2 regions of the Nitratireductor thuwali genome follow, and region 1 is predicted to be linked to the other one. Evidence: predicted binding sites of a transcription regulator. Region 1 holds the regulator's gene; the other holds the start of a gene.

Region 1 (7,176 bases):
ATCCGCGTGGCCTTGCTTCTGCCCCTGAGTGCGGGCGAGAGAGGCGGGGCCGTTGCCGCCGAAATCCGCAACGCCGCCCTCCTGGCGCTGGAGGATCACGGTTCCTCCTCGATCCAGCTTGTCGTCAAGGATACCGCCGGCACGCCCGAAGGCGCCACCCTGGCGGCGTCCAGCGCGGCGGGGGAGGGCGCGGCCCTCGTCCTCGGCCCGCTCTTTGCCGCCAATGTGCGCGCTGCCGCCGAAGTGCTGCGCCCGCGCGGCACGACCATGATCGCCTTCTCCTCGGACAGCAGCGTCGCCGCTCCCGGCGTCTTCCTGAATTCCCATCAGCCCGAGGGCCTCGTCGACCGCGTCATTTCCTTTGCCGCCTCGCAAGGAGTGTCGAGGGTCGTCGCGATCGTGCCCAACGATGCCGGTGGCGCACTGGCCGAAAGCCAGGCGCGCCAGACCTTGCAGCGCACCGGCGGCAGCCTTGCCGCTGTCGCCCGCTACGATCACGACACCGCCTCCGTGCTCACCGCCGCGCAGGAGGTCGCCCTTGCCGTCCAGGACGCCGACGCCGTCCTCCTGCCGGACGGCGGCAACGCGCCCGCGGCGATCGCCGCCTCGCTTTCGGAGATGGGGGTCGACCTGTCGGGCAAGCGGCTTCTGGGCACCGGCCAGTGGGCCAGCGCCGATCTGTCGAGCCCGGCGCTTCAAGGCGGCTGGTATGCGGATGTGGAGCACGAGCGCATGAACCGCTTCAAGGAGCGCTACCGGGCCCGGTACGGCGCCGAGCCCAGCCTGACCGCGGCGCTCGGCTACGACACCGTCACGCTCGCCGTCGCCCTCGGCCAGCGTGGCGGCGCCGGGACCTTCGCCCCGGCCAATCTCACCCGCGCCTCCGGCTATGCCGGCTATGGCGGCATCTTCCGCTTCCGCCCCGACGGCACGGCTGAAAGAGGCTACGCGGTATACGAGGTAAGGGAGGGCCAGCCCGTCCTTATCAGCCCCGCCCCCGCCAGCCTGGCGGGGGAGAGCTAGCATGGTCGGCCGGGATGGACAAACGGTCGGGCACTGCGCTTTTTCCAGAGATGATGACGGTGGCCGCGCTTGATTCAGCCTGAACTCATCAAGCGATAGGCGTCGCCTACCGCGCCAGATCCGCCACCACCGCGTCCAGCACGACCATTCCCGCCGGCGTCGCGCGCAGGCCGGAATTGCCGACGGGCTCGACCAGCCCTTCATCGCGCAGCGCGGAAATGCGCCGGGGCTCCAGCGGCCGCCCGGCGAGCTTTTCGAAACGGACGAGGTCGATGCCCTCCACCAGCCGCAGGCCCATCAGCAGGAATTCGTCGGCTTCCTCCACCCGCGACAAGGTCTCGCCGCCGGTCACGCCCTGGCCCTTGCGCTCCACGAGGTCGAGCCAGGTTTCCGGCACGCGTTCGGTGAAGGTCACGATCCGCTGTCCGTTTTCGATGAAGCGGCCATGCGCGCCGGGGCCGACGCCGACATATTCGCCATAGCGCCAGTAGATGAGGTTGTGCCTGCTTTCCGCGCCGGGTTTCGCATGGTTGGAGATCTCGTATGCCGGCAGTCCCTGCGCCGCCGTCACCGCCTGGGTCGCTTCGTAAAGCTGCGCCGCCTGCTCGACGTCCGGCACGCTCAGCTTGCCGGCCGCCCGCAGCGCGAAGAACGGCGTCCCCTGCTCGATGGTGAGCTGATAGAGCGACAGATGGTCGGCGGCGTACGAGATCGCCCGCTCTAGTTCTTGGCTCCAGTCCTCCACCGTCTGGCCGGGCCGCGCATAGATCAGGTCGAAGGAGAGTCGGGGAAAGTTGGCGCGCGCCAGCTCTATGGCGTGCAGCGCCTCGCTCACGTCGTGCAGCCGTCCCAGGAAGCGCAGATCCTTGTCGTTGAGCGCCTGAACACCCAGCGAGACCCGGTTGACGCCGGCCATGCGGTAGCCGCGAAATCGGTCAGCCTCCACCGAGGAGGGGTTGGCCTCGAGCGTGATTTCGACGTTCTGCGGCACCGTCCATTCCGCAGCGATGGCGTCCAGAATGCCGCCGACCGTTCCCGGATCCATCAGCGATGGCGTTCCGCCGCCCAGGAAGATGCTCGTCACCTCGCGCGGCCCGGTCCGCTGGCGCATCGTCGCCAGTTCGCGCGCAAAGGCCGCGCCGAAGCGCACTTGGTCCACCGGCTGATGGCGCACGTGGCTGTTGAAGTCGCAATAGGGGCACTTGGTCGCGCAGAACGGCCAGTGCACATAGATGCCGAAACCGGGGTCCCGGTCGAGAATTTCCGTCATGGCCTTGCCAGTCTTGCCTCGGCGAACAGCTTGAACGCGCGGGCGCGGTGGGAAAGGGCGGTTTCCTCGCCCGGCTTCCAGCCGTGCTTCTGGTCGGCGCTCATCTCGCCGAATGTGGTGGAATAACCCTCCGGCTGAAACACCGGATCGTAGCCGAAGCCCAGTTCGCCCCTCGGCGGCCAGACGAGATGGCCTTCCACCTCGCCGCGGTAATATTCGGTCTCGCCGTCGGGCAGGCAAAGGCAAAGCACCGCGACGAAACGCGCCCGGCGCTCCTGCGGGGTCTCCGCGCCTTTTTCCCGCAACAGCCTTTCCACCTTCTCCATGGCAACGCCGAAATCGCGGCTGCCGTCCGGCAGGGTCGCCCAGTCGGCGGTATAGACGCCCGGCGCGCCGTCGAGCGCATCGGCGCACATGCCCGAATCGTCGGCCAGCGCCGGCATGCCGGTCGCCTTGGCGGCCGCCAGCGCCTTGATATGGGCGTTCTCCTCGAACGACGTTCCCGTCTCCTCGGGCTCGGCCAGTCCCAGTTCGGCGGCCGAGCGCACCTCGAAGCCGAAGGGCTGCAGCAGCCCGGCAAACTCCTTCAGCTTGCCCTTGTTGTGGCTTGCAAGAACAAACTTCCGGTCCTTAATTTCTCTCACGAAAAACCCCAGATGCGTGGTTCGGCGAATTCCAGCGAATTGCCGAACGGGTCGCGAAAATAGATGGAGCGCCCGCCTGCCGGCCACTCGAAATCCGCCTCTATGCCGATCCCCGCCGCTTCGAGCCGGCCCCGCCATTGCTCGATTTCGGCGGCATCGGCCGCAAAGCACAAATGTCCTTCGCCGACCGCGCCATGCGGCGGCACCGGCAGCTTGGCCTCGGGCGGCGGCGGCACCTTGGTCGCCTCGGGATCGAACAGCAGCACCAAGGCCTCACCGCAACGGAAGAAGACATGCCTGCCCTCCACCCTGGCGATGCGCTCCAGCCCGAGCACCTGGCCATAGAAGCGCTCGGCCTCATTGAGGTCGCTCACATAAAGCGCGGCTTCGAGTATGGCTTTGGGCTTCATCGGCTCCTGTCCTACGAGACGGCCATCTTCTGCAGATCCACCAGTCGCTGCACGCCCTGCTTCGCCAGCGACAGCAGCGCGCTGAATTCTTCCTCCGAAAAGGGCGCGCCCTCGGCCGTGCCCTGGATTTCGACGATGCCGCCCATGCCAGTCATCACGAAATTGGCGTCGGTCTCGGCGGCCGAATCCTCGGCATAGTCGAGATCCAGTACCGGCGTACCATCACAAATACCGCAGGAAATGGCGGCAACATGGTCCTTCAGCACTTTTTCGATGGAAATCATCTGCCGGGCCTGCATCCAGCTCAGGCAGTCGTGCAGCGCGACGAACCCGCCGGTGATCGCCGCCGTGCGCGTGCCGCCATCGGCTTGGATCACGTCGCAATCGACGGTGATCTGCAGTTCGCCGAGCGCCTGCAGGTCCACGACCGAGCGCAGCGAGCGCCCGATCAGCCGCTGGATTTCCAGCGTGCGCCCGCCCTGCTTGCCGGACGCGGCCTCGCGCCGCATGCGGTCTCCGGTCGAGCGCGGCAGCATGCCGTATTCGGCCGTCACCCAGCCCTTGCCCGTATTGCGCAGCCAGCCCGGCACCTTCTCTTCCAGGCTGGCCGTGCACAGCACATGCGTGTCGCCGAATTTGACGAGGCAGGAGCCTTCGGCATGTTTGGATATGCCGCGCTCGAAGCTGACGGCGCGCATCTCGTCCGCCTGCCGTTTGGATGGTCGCATGGTTCGGGCATCTCCTGAGTGGATTGGTCGAGGGTTGATCGTGGCTGGGCTTGTAACTTTCCGTCTCCCCCGACGCAAAGGAAAACCGCGCCATCCCGCCTGTTTGAGGGCAATGGGCAGACAGGACGATCTGCAAGGGCCGTCGGGTTCACCCGATTGCCCTGAGCGCAGTTGTGATGTGAGCGGCAACGCTTATATTCGCAGGTCAGGAGTTCCTGACCCATGACCAAGCCCGTGACCGATCCGAACCTTCAGTCTCTCGACGCCCGTTCGCGCGACATCTTTCGGCTGATCGTCGAGACTTATCTGCATGATGGAGAGCCGCTCGGCTCGCGCAATCTGTCGCGCATGCTGCCGAAACAGCTCTCCCCCGCCACCATTCGCAACGTGATGAGCGATCTGGAGCATCTGGGGCTAATCTATGCGCCGCATGTTTCGGCGGGGCGGCTGCCCACCCAGCAGGGCCTGCGCTTCTTCGTCGACGCCTTCATGGAGATTGGCGACCTCTCCGAGGAGGAACGCCAGGTGATCGAGGCGCAGATAAAGGCGGCCGGCAAGAGCCAGTCGCTCGAACATATGCTGACCGAGGCGAGCCAGATGCTGTCGGGCCTGTCGCGCGGCGCCGGCCTCGTGTTGGCCACCAAGAGCGAGGCGGCGCTCAAGCATATCGAGTTCATCCAGCTCGAGCCGCGCAAGGCGCTGGCCGTTCTCGTCTCGCAGAATGGCGATGTGGAAAACCGGGTGCTGGACCTGCCGGCCGGCGTCACCGCCTCTCAGCTCGTCGAGGCGTCGAACTTCCTCAATGCCCATATCAGGGGCCGGACCCTTGCGGAGGCAAAGGCCGAGATGGCGCGGTTGAAGGAAGAAACGCGCGCCGCCCTTGATTCGCTGTCCCAATCCCTGGTCGAGCAGGGGCTGGCGGTCTGGGCCGGGGCAGGCAGCGACGCCCCCGCCAGGCTCATCGTGCGCGGCCGGGCGAACCTGCTTGAAAACGTCACCGCCCAGGCCGACATCGAGCTCCTTCGCCATCTGTTCCAGGATCTGGAGACCAAGGAGGCGCTCGTCCAGCTTCTGGAGCTCGCCGAGGATGGTCCCGGGGTGCGCATTTTCATCGGCTCTGAGAACAAGCTCTTCTCGCTGTCGGGCTCATCGCTCGTGGTGGCGCCCTACAGGGATCAGGATTCGCGCATCGTCGGCGCGCTCGGCATCATCGGCCCGACCCGGCTCAACTATGCCCGCATCGTGCCGATGGTGGATTATACGGCCCAGCTGGTCGGCCGCCTGTTGCGATAAACCGGCTGCGGCACGGAGAGGGAAACATGTTCGGTCTGATTGGAAAGATGCGGGCCCAGCCCGGGCAAAGGGATGCGCTCATCGCCATCCTGCTTGAATCCACGGGCGGCATGCCCGGCTGCCTCAGCTACGTCGTGGCGCGGGACGAAGGGGAGGAGGACGCCATCTGGATCACCGAGGTCTGGGACGGCGAGGACAGCCACAAGGCCTCCCTCTCCTTGCCGCAGGTGCAGGCGGCGATCGCCCGGGCGCGGCCGCTCATCGCCGGCTTCGATAGTCGGATCCGCACCGTGCCGGCGGGCGGCGCCGGCCTTGCCGGGTAAGGCCGCAGGTTTAGGGCCGGCGGGTGAGGCCATGCGCACGCACCCCTTGATTTTCCAGCCGCAAAGCTCGATATCCGGCCCGACTTTGGATTTGAAAAAGACGGACAGGCAATGAACACCCATCGCAAGGACGACGACGCGTTCAACAATACCGAGGCGGAGAACGAAGAGGTCCCGACCGAGAACGTGGAAGCCGAGGGCGAAGGCGTTTCGGAGGAAGATGTTCTTCTGCGTCTGGCCAGGGAGAACGAGGAACTGAAGGAGCAGGCGCTGCGGCTGGCCGCGGAGATGGATAATCTGCGCAAGCGTACGCAGCGCGACGTCGCCGATGCGCGTGCCTACGGCGTCGCCAATTTCGCCCGCGACATGCTGCAGGTCTCCGACAACCTTCAGCGTGCCCTGGAGGCGGTGCCGGCCGAATCGCGGGAGAATGCGGATTCCGGACTCAAGGCGCTGGTCGAAGGCGTCGAGATGACCGAACGCGCCATGCTATCGACGCTGGAGCGCCACGGCGTCAAGCGCATCGATCCCAAGGGCGAGAAGTTCGACCCGAATTTCCACCAGGCCATGTTCGAGGTTCCCAATCCGGACGTGCCGGTCAACACCGTCGTTCAGGTCGTGCAGACGGGCTACGTCATCGGCGAGCGCGTCCTGCGCCCGGCCATGGTCGGCGTGGCCAAGGGCGGCCCCAGGGAAGGCGCCGCGTCGAAGGACGCGCAGGCGGCTGAAACGGACGAGCGGTCGGGCGGATCGGGCTGAAAATGTTATGGGCGGCGGTAGGGCTTGCATGGGCGTGTCCCGCCTCGCCTTTCCTTTCCCGCCCGATAGGCTGTCGCGCGAGGGCGATTCCAGGAAGGTGGAGCCGGTTCTCCGTCCGCAATTGCGGAAGACCCAATAGTTGGATCAGCCCGGCGTTCTGTGAGACGCTGAACTGACCTGGCGGCCGAGTAGCCGCGCGGAGCCGCCGATGAACCCCTTGCTGATTCTCGACTATGCGGGCGTGGCCGTCTTTGCGGCCACCGGCGCGCTGGCGGCCTCGCGCAAGCAGCTGGACATCATCGGTTTTCTGTTCTTCGCCGGTGTCACCGGCACGGGCGGCGGCACGCTGCGTGACCTGGTGTTGGGCCTGCCGGTCTTCTGGGTGGTCAATCCCACCTATGTCGCGGTCTGCGCCGTCGTCGGCGGCCTTGTCTATTTCACCGCCCATCTGGTCGAATCGCGCTACCGTCTTCTGCTCTGGCTGGATGCGGTGGGCCTTTCGGCCTACGGTGTCCTGGGCGCCGCCGTCGGGCTTGCGGCATCGGGCTCGCCCATCGTGGCGCTGGTCACGGGCGTATTGACCGCCACTTTCGGCGGCATCATCCGCGATCTCCTGGCGGGAGAGCCCTCGGTCCTGCTCCGGCCCGAAATCTATGTGAGCGCGGCGCTCACCGGCGCCGCCGTTTTCACCGGGGCCGATCTTGCCGGCCTCACGCTCGCTCCGGC
Region 2 (7,176 bases), 600 kb from region 1:
GGCCGCCGCCTGCTTGACCACCCCCAGCGCCCGGATCAGCGGCACCGGCATCTTTTCCGTGCCGATCTTGAAATTCCCAAGCGACCGCTGCGTCTGCGCGCCCCAATAGCGGTCGGCGGCCACGTCGAGGGGGCCGAAAGTATCGGTTTCGGTACGGGTATTGGACATGCGAACTCGCTCCGTGTTCAGCAATCGGCCGATCGGCCCAAGGCGATGGATCTGAAGCGCGGCGTCACTGCCGCTCAGCGTGCTTGTAATGGCGCTAACGGAGCGGCAATGCAACGCCCGACAGCTTTCGGGCGGAACGGTTTCAAAGGAGGGGCGGCCATGACGGCCGCCCATTCCCTTGCCGGTCAGCGCATTTGCTGGAAGCGCGGCGTCGGTTCATCGTTCTGGTCGCTGGGGCCGAAGCCTTGAGCGGCAGAAAAACCCGCCGGCTTGCGCGGGGTCCGGGGGGCCCCGACGCTGGACGTAATCGCACTGACGTCGACCGCCATCCGGTCGCGCGGGCCGGAATCCGGTTCGCTCGGACGGAAGTCCTGCGCCGACGCGGCGGTCAAACCAAGTATGGAAATGACGGAAGTGACAATAATCAGGTTACGCATGAAATAGTCTCCTTAAAAATATAGTAGATTTATCCGGTTTTTGCTTCGTCTATCTAAAGAAGCGCATCCGATTTACGGACGGCATGAGGCAATTTCATGGTCCGCCGACCATCGTTTCCGCAAGCTGCAATCAACTTTGCGTTATGGCCGGCAACCCTGCTTGCCGCTTTCCCCGGCACCGCGCGGAACCCGCCCGCCAAGAGCGCCCTCAAAGAAAAAGCGCCCTCAAAGAAAAAGGGCGCCCCGTCGGGACGCCCTTTCCATGTCGGCTTGTCGGGGGTTGGCTTAGAAGCCCATGCCGCCCATTCCACCCATGCCGCCCATGTCGCCGCCGCCGGGCATTGCCGGAGCGTCCTTCTTGGGCAGTTCGGCGACCATCGCCTCGGTGGTGATCAAGAGGCCGGCAACCGATGCAGCATCCTGCAGCGCGGTGCGCACGACCTTCATCGGGTCGACGATGCCCATGGTGATCATGTCGCCATATTCACCGGTCTGGGCGTTGTAGCCGAAGGTCACCGCGTCGTTCTCGAGGATCTTGCCGACGACGATCGATGCTTCCGCACCGGCGTTCGTCGCGATCTGGCGGCAAGGAGACTGGACGGCGCGGCGCACGATGTTGAGACCGGCTTCCTGGTCGGCGTTCTCGGCCTTCGCCTTGATGGCGAGCGAAGCGCGCAGCAGCGCGGTGCCGCCGCCCGGAACGATGCCTTCTTCAACGGCAGCGCGGGTAGCGTTCAGCGCGTCGTCGACGCGGTCCTTGCGCTCCTTCACCTCGACCTCCGTCGCACCGCCGACGCGGATGACGGCAACGCCGCCGGCCAGCTTGGCAAGGCGCTCCTGCAGCTTTTCCTTGTCGTAGTCCGAGGTGGTCTCCTCGATCTGCGCCTTGATCTGGGCAACCCGGCCCTCGATCTCGGACTTCTTGCCGGCGCCGTCGACGACCGTGGTGTTCTCCTTGGTGATGGAGACCTTCTTGGCGCGGCCCAGCATGTCGAGCGTCACGTTCTCGAGCTTGATGCCGAGGTCCTCGGAGATCACCTGGCCGCCCGTCAGGATGGCGATGTCCTCGAGCATGGCCTTGCGGCGGTCGCCGAAGCCCGGCGCCTTGACGGCGGCGATCTTCAGGCCGCCGCGCAGCTTGTTGACGACGAGCGTGGCCAGCGCCTCGCCCTCGACGTCCTCGGCGATGATCAGCAGCGGCTTGGACGACTGAACGACCGATTCCAGCACAGGCAGCATGGCCTGCAGGTTGGACAGCTTCTTCTCGTGCAGGAGGATGTAGCAATCCTCGAGCTCGGCCACCATCTTCTCCGGATTGGTGACGAAGTAGGGCGAAAGGTAGCCGCGGTCGAACTGCATGCCTTCGACGACTTCCAGCTCGGTCTCGGCGGTCTTGGCCTCTTCGACCGTGATCACGCCCTCATTGCCGACCTTCTGCATCGCCTCGGCGATCATCTGGCCGATTTCCTTTTCGCCATTGGCCGAGATCGTGCCGACCTGGGCGACTTCGGCCGAGGTGTTGATCTTCTTGGCTGCGGAGGCGAGATAGGCGACCACGTCTTCGACAGCCTTGTCGATGCCGCGCTTCAGGTCCATCGGGTTCATGCCGGCGGCAACGGCCTTGGCGCCTTCCTGGACGATGGCCTGTGCCAGAACGGTGGCCGTCGTGGTGCCGTCACCGGCGATGTCGTTGGTCTTCGAGGCCACTTCGCGCACCATCTGGGCGCCCATGTTCTCGAACTTGTCCTCGAGCTCGATTTCCTTGGCGACGGTCACGCCGTCCTTGGTGATGCGCGGTGCGCCGAACGACTTGTCGAGAACGACGTTGCGGCCCTTCGGGCCGAGCGTCACCTTCACCGCGTCGGCGAGGATGTTGACGCCGCGCAGCATGCGCTCGCGGGCATCACGGGAAAACTTTACGTCTTTTGCAGCCATATTCTTGAAGCTCCTGGATCCCGCTTGGGACCCTTTTCGCGTGTTTCGATGTCGGCCTTATCAGCCGATGATGCCCATGATGTCGCTCTCCTTCATGATGAGGAGATCTTCGCCATTGAGCTTGACTTCGGTGCCGGACCACTTGCCGAAGAGAACGCGGTCGCCTTCCTTCACGTCGAGCGGAACCAGCTTGCCGGCCTCGTCGCGCGCGCCGGAGCCGATGGCGATGATTTCGCCTTCCTGCGGCTTCTCCTTGGCGGTATCGGGGATGATGATGCCGCCGGACGTCTTCTCCTCGGATTCTACCCGACGTACGACCACACGGTCATGGAGCGGGCGAAAATTCGTCTTGGCCATGTTTTGAACCCTTGATTCGGATGATGGAATAGGTTTTCCCTCCACCGGCGCTGCCGGATGGCTTTAGCACTCACCTATCGAGAGTGCTAATGCGGGCCTGAGATAGTGGCGACGGGAAAGAGAGTCAAGGCGACCTGTTCATACGGGACGTGTGAACCGCTCCCGCTCCGCCTCCACCACCGGCCGCATCGAGCAGCCTTCGATGTGGTCGTTGACCAGCCCCATCGCCTGCATGAAGGCATAGATCGTCGTGGGGCCGACGAAGGACCAGCCGCGCTTTTTCAGGTCCTTCGAGATGCGCGCCGAGATATCCGTCTTGGGATTGGCCATAAGCGTGGGAAAGTCCAGCAGCGCCGGCCGGGCGTCCGGCCCCGGCTCATGCCGCCAGAAATAGCGCGCCAGCGAGCCGAACTCCCGGCGCAGCTCGATGGCGCGCTGGGCGTTGTTGATCGTCGAGCGTATCTTGCCGCCATGGCGCACGATTCCGGCATTGGTCAGAAGCCGGTCGACATCCTCGTCCTTAAAGCGCGCCACCCGCTCGAAGTCGAACCCTTCGAAGGCTTCGCGGAAGTTCTCCCGCTTGCGCAGGATCGTGAGCCAGGAAAGGCCGGACTGGAAGCCTTCCAGGCACAGCTTCTCGAACAGGCGGATATCGTCGTCGACAGGCCGGCCCCACTCCTCGTCATGATAGGTCAGGTAGTCCGGCAGGTTGGCGTGCCAGAAGCATCGCGTCTTCCCGTCAGGCCCCTCGATCAGCCCCGTCCGCTCGTCGCCCATGTAACCGTCCTCTGATGGTTAGAGCAATTCCAGGAAAAGTGGAAACCGGTTTTTCCGTCCGGAACTGCGTAAAATCAAACCGTTAGATCATTTGGCCGTTTCACGGAAACGGCCAAATGATCTAACGCATGAAATCAGTCGTTTAACGGCCGATTCACCAGCTTTTTGAACCGCCGGGTAACCACGCCAAATGGTTTTGTCGTTCTATCGCATTTTATCGATGCGGATTCACCATTCGCTTGCCGCCGCCGATGCAGCATCCTGACACGGATTGACGGGAGAACCGCTTTTTCCGTCCGCCGCCACCCGTTTCCCGCGCCAGATTGCGGGAAGCGTCCTGAAGGCAACCGCGTCGAATAGTAGGAATTACGTCAATGAAGCCATTTCTGTGTGCCGCCGGCCTTGTGGCCGTGCTGCTTTCACCCTGGGGGGCCCAGGCGCAGAACCGCTATGTCGAGCGCCCGCCGGTTCTGGTCAGTCCCGATCTGTCCGCCCCGTGGGTGATGCAGCTTCGCACCGTGCCCGCCGAGGCGCAGGCGCGCTACCGCGCCCGGCAGGCCGAACAATATGGCCGCTATGAGGAGAGCCAGCGCCAGATGCAGCGCCGCGTTCCCGTGGCGCAGCCCCGCCATGTCGAGCGGCCCCGCCAAGTAGAACGGCAACGCGCCTTTCCGCCCGCCCCGCAGCGATTGCACACCGCCGCCGTTGCGCCGCGTGCGCCACAGCAGCCCGACAACCGTATCGACCCGAAATTCCTGCCGCAGGAAGTGAATTACGACGGACCGCACAAGCCCGGCACCATCGTTGTCGATACCGGCCAGCGCTTTCTTTATCTCGTGCAGCCCGGCGGCAAGGCGCGCCGCTATGGCGTCGGCGTCGGCAAGGAGGGCTTCTCTTGGTCGGGAACCGAGAAAATCTCGCAGAAGCGCGAATGGCCGGACTGGCGTCCGCCGGCCGAGATGATCGCCCGCGAAAAGAAAAAGGGCCGCATCCTGCCCGCGCATATGAAGGGCGGACCGTCCAATCCCCTCGGCGCGCGTGCTCTCTACCTCGGCTCCACGCTCTACCGGATCCACGGCACCAACGCGCCCTGGAGCATCGGCCGCGCCGTGTCGTCCGGCTGCATCCGCATGCGCAACGAAGACGTCATCGACCTCTACAACCGTGTCCAGGTAGGCACCAGGGTCGTCGTCATCTGATCATCGAACGGGGGATGTCCGGCGCGGCGATCGCCGGGCATACGAAGAAGGGCGGCGCCTCGGGAATGCGCCACCCTTTTTCATGGTGGCATTACAATCACGATTTGCCGCAGCGCCCCTTCGCACCCCCTCTGCCCTGACGGGCATCTCCCCCCTCAAGGGGGTAGATCATTTCTTCATCAACGTTACTCTTGATTCTTGAATGGTCGAAGATTGGCGAAATCAGTCATGAGAGCCAATCTCCCCCCTTGAGGGGGAGATGCCCGGCAGGGCAGAGGGGGGTCGCGCAGGGCGCGGCGGTAAATCATGACCGTAGAATCAATCTAACCGATGACCCCTACAGCCCTCACAACGCAATCACATCCGGCTTCGGCCCGCCATAAGCCCAGTCGAGCAGTTGCACCGTGTGCAGGATGGGCATCGCGGTCCCGCCGGCGATCTGCGTGATGCAGCCGATATTGCCGGTGGCGATCGCCTGTGCTCCCGTCGCCTCGATATTCCGCACCTTGCGCTCGCGCAGCCTCGCCGAAATTTCCGGCTGCATGATGTTGTAGGTGCCGGCGGAACCGCAGCACAGATGCCCCTCGCGCGGCTCCTTGACGGTGAAGCCGGCGGCTTTCAGGAGATCGCGCGGCTGGCGCGTGATCTTCTGGCCGTGCTGCATCGAGCAGGCCGAGTGGTAGGCGACCTCCAGTCCCGGCTCGATCGCGGGCTCGGGCAGGTCGAGCGTGGCGAGGAACTCCGTCACGTCCTTGGCCAGCGCCGAGACCCGCGCGGCCTTGTCCGCATAGGCGGGATCGAGCCGCAGCATGTGGCCGTAGTCCTTGATCGTCGTGCCGCAGCCCGACGCGGTGATGACGATGGCGTTGAGGCCGCCCCCCTCGATTTCGCGCGTCCAGGCGTCGACATTGCGGCGCGCGAAGGCAAGCGCCTCTTCCTCGCGTCCCATATGGTGGACGAGCGCTCCGCAGCAGCCCTCGCCCTCGGGCACCACCGTCTCGATGCCCAGACGCTTGAGCAGGCGGATCGTCGCCGCGTTGATCTCCGGATCGAGCACGGATTGCGCGCAGCCCGTCAGCAGCGCCACGCGGGCGCGTCTGGCGCCTTCGGCTTCATGCCGCCCCGGCTTGGCGGCCCTTGCCGGTGCGGGCACGTGCGAGGGCGCCAGCGCCAGCATCGCGCCCAGCGGTTTCAGGCCGGGAATAGTCCGCAACAACGGCGCAAAGGGACGGCCGAGCTTTGCCAGCCTGAGCGCGGCGCGAAACCGGCTCGGATAGGGCAGCACCCGCGCCAGCACGGCGCGTATCACCCGGTCGGGCAGGGGGCGCTTGTATGTCTTTTCGATATGCGCCCGCGCATGGTCGACCAGATGCATGTAGTCGACGCCCGAGGGGCAGGTGGTCACGCAGGCAAGACACGAAAGGCAGCGGTCGATATGGGTGACGACCTCCTCGTCCGCCGGTCTGTCGTTCTCCAGCATGTCCTTGATGAGATAGATGCGCCCGCGCGGACTGTCGAGCTCGTTGCCGAGCTCGACATAGGTCGGGCATGTGGCCGTGCAGAACCCGCAATGCACGCATTTGCGCAGGATCTGCTCCGATTCCGCGACATGGGGATCGGCAAGCTGCTCGGCCGTGAAATTGGTCTGCATATGTGGTTACAAAATCCAGCTTTGAGGGTTCTTGATCGGCTCGCGGCGGCTGACGGCCTGCAGCCCGATGACGATGCGCACGACGGCCCAGACGGCCACGGCCAGAAGCAGCAGGAATCCGATGCCGACCACCATCAGTATGGCGGAGATCAGGCCGAAGAGGATGCCGATCCAGAAGGTGCGGATCGCCCAGGTGTAGTGCGTTTCCACCCACGCTTCCGATTTGCCTCGGTTCATATAGGCGAGCACGATGCCCACCAGCGCGGAGATGCCGATGACGAAGCTGACGAGGTAAAGAACGTAGATGACCTGAATGTTCGTGGGCCCCGGTTCCAGCCAGCCGTCGGTCTTGCGCTGCGGTGCGGGTTCGCTGTTCGGATCGCTCATTTGCCTTCTCCCAATCTTGAAAAACGGTGCCACCCTATCATGCTCTCGATCCACGGCCATGCGCCTGGCCGTTCGGGTTGGCCATGCGCCCGGGGTTGAGAATGTTCCGCGGATCGAACTGCTCCTTGAGACGCCGCGCAAGCTCCGCCAGTGCCGGCGGCTGCGGCTGAAAGACGGGCAGGGCGGCGCGCAGGCTTTCCGGCGCCCGCACCAGCGTCGCATGGCCGCCGCCGAAATGGGCGATCAGCTTACGCAATGTCTCCGC

The links. The regulator HrcA, encoded in region 1, represses chaperone genes, less so after heat shock. The targets are predictions, from matches to a motif close to GTTAGCACTCNCNNNNNGNGAGTGCTAAC.
Region 2: a site for HrcA is predicted at 2,960-2,988, ahead of groES (co-chaperone GroES). Genes of this name have one in related genera too.

What each region holds. Positions count from the first base shown of each region.
Region 1 covers NZ_CP030941.1:2,425,587-2,432,762, forward strand. The annotation lists gene NTH_RS11825 (penicillin-binding protein activator) at 1-1,023, shown strand, start outside; gene hemW (radical SAM family heme chaperone HemW) at 1,130-2,293, opposite strand; gene rdgB (RdgB/HAM1 family non-canonical purine NTP pyrophosphatase) at 2,290-2,937, opposite strand; gene NTH_RS11840 (VOC family protein) at 2,934-3,347, opposite strand; gene rph (ribonuclease PH) at 3,359-4,075, opposite strand; gene hrcA (heat-inducible transcriptional repressor HrcA) at 4,298-5,368, shown strand; gene NTH_RS11855 (putative quinol monooxygenase) at 5,395-5,691, shown strand; gene grpE (nucleotide exchange factor GrpE) at 5,803-6,450, shown strand; gene NTH_RS11865 (trimeric intracellular cation channel family protein) at 6,659-7,176, shown strand, end outside.
Region 2 covers NZ_CP030941.1:3,022,095-3,029,270, forward strand. The annotation lists gene fumC (class II fumarate hydratase) at 1-168, opposite strand, end outside; gene NTH_RS14625 (hypothetical protein) at 354-605, opposite strand; gene groL (chaperonin GroEL) at 891-2,540, opposite strand; gene groES (co-chaperone GroES) at 2,601-2,897, opposite strand; gene NTH_RS14640 (DNA-3-methyladenine glycosylase I) at 3,036-3,674, opposite strand; gene NTH_RS14645 (L,D-transpeptidase) at 4,049-4,873, shown strand; gene glcF (glycolate oxidase subunit GlcF) at 5,220-6,524, opposite strand; gene NTH_RS14655 (DUF4870 family protein) at 6,531-6,911, opposite strand; gene NTH_RS14660 (FAD-binding protein) at 6,949-7,176, opposite strand, start outside.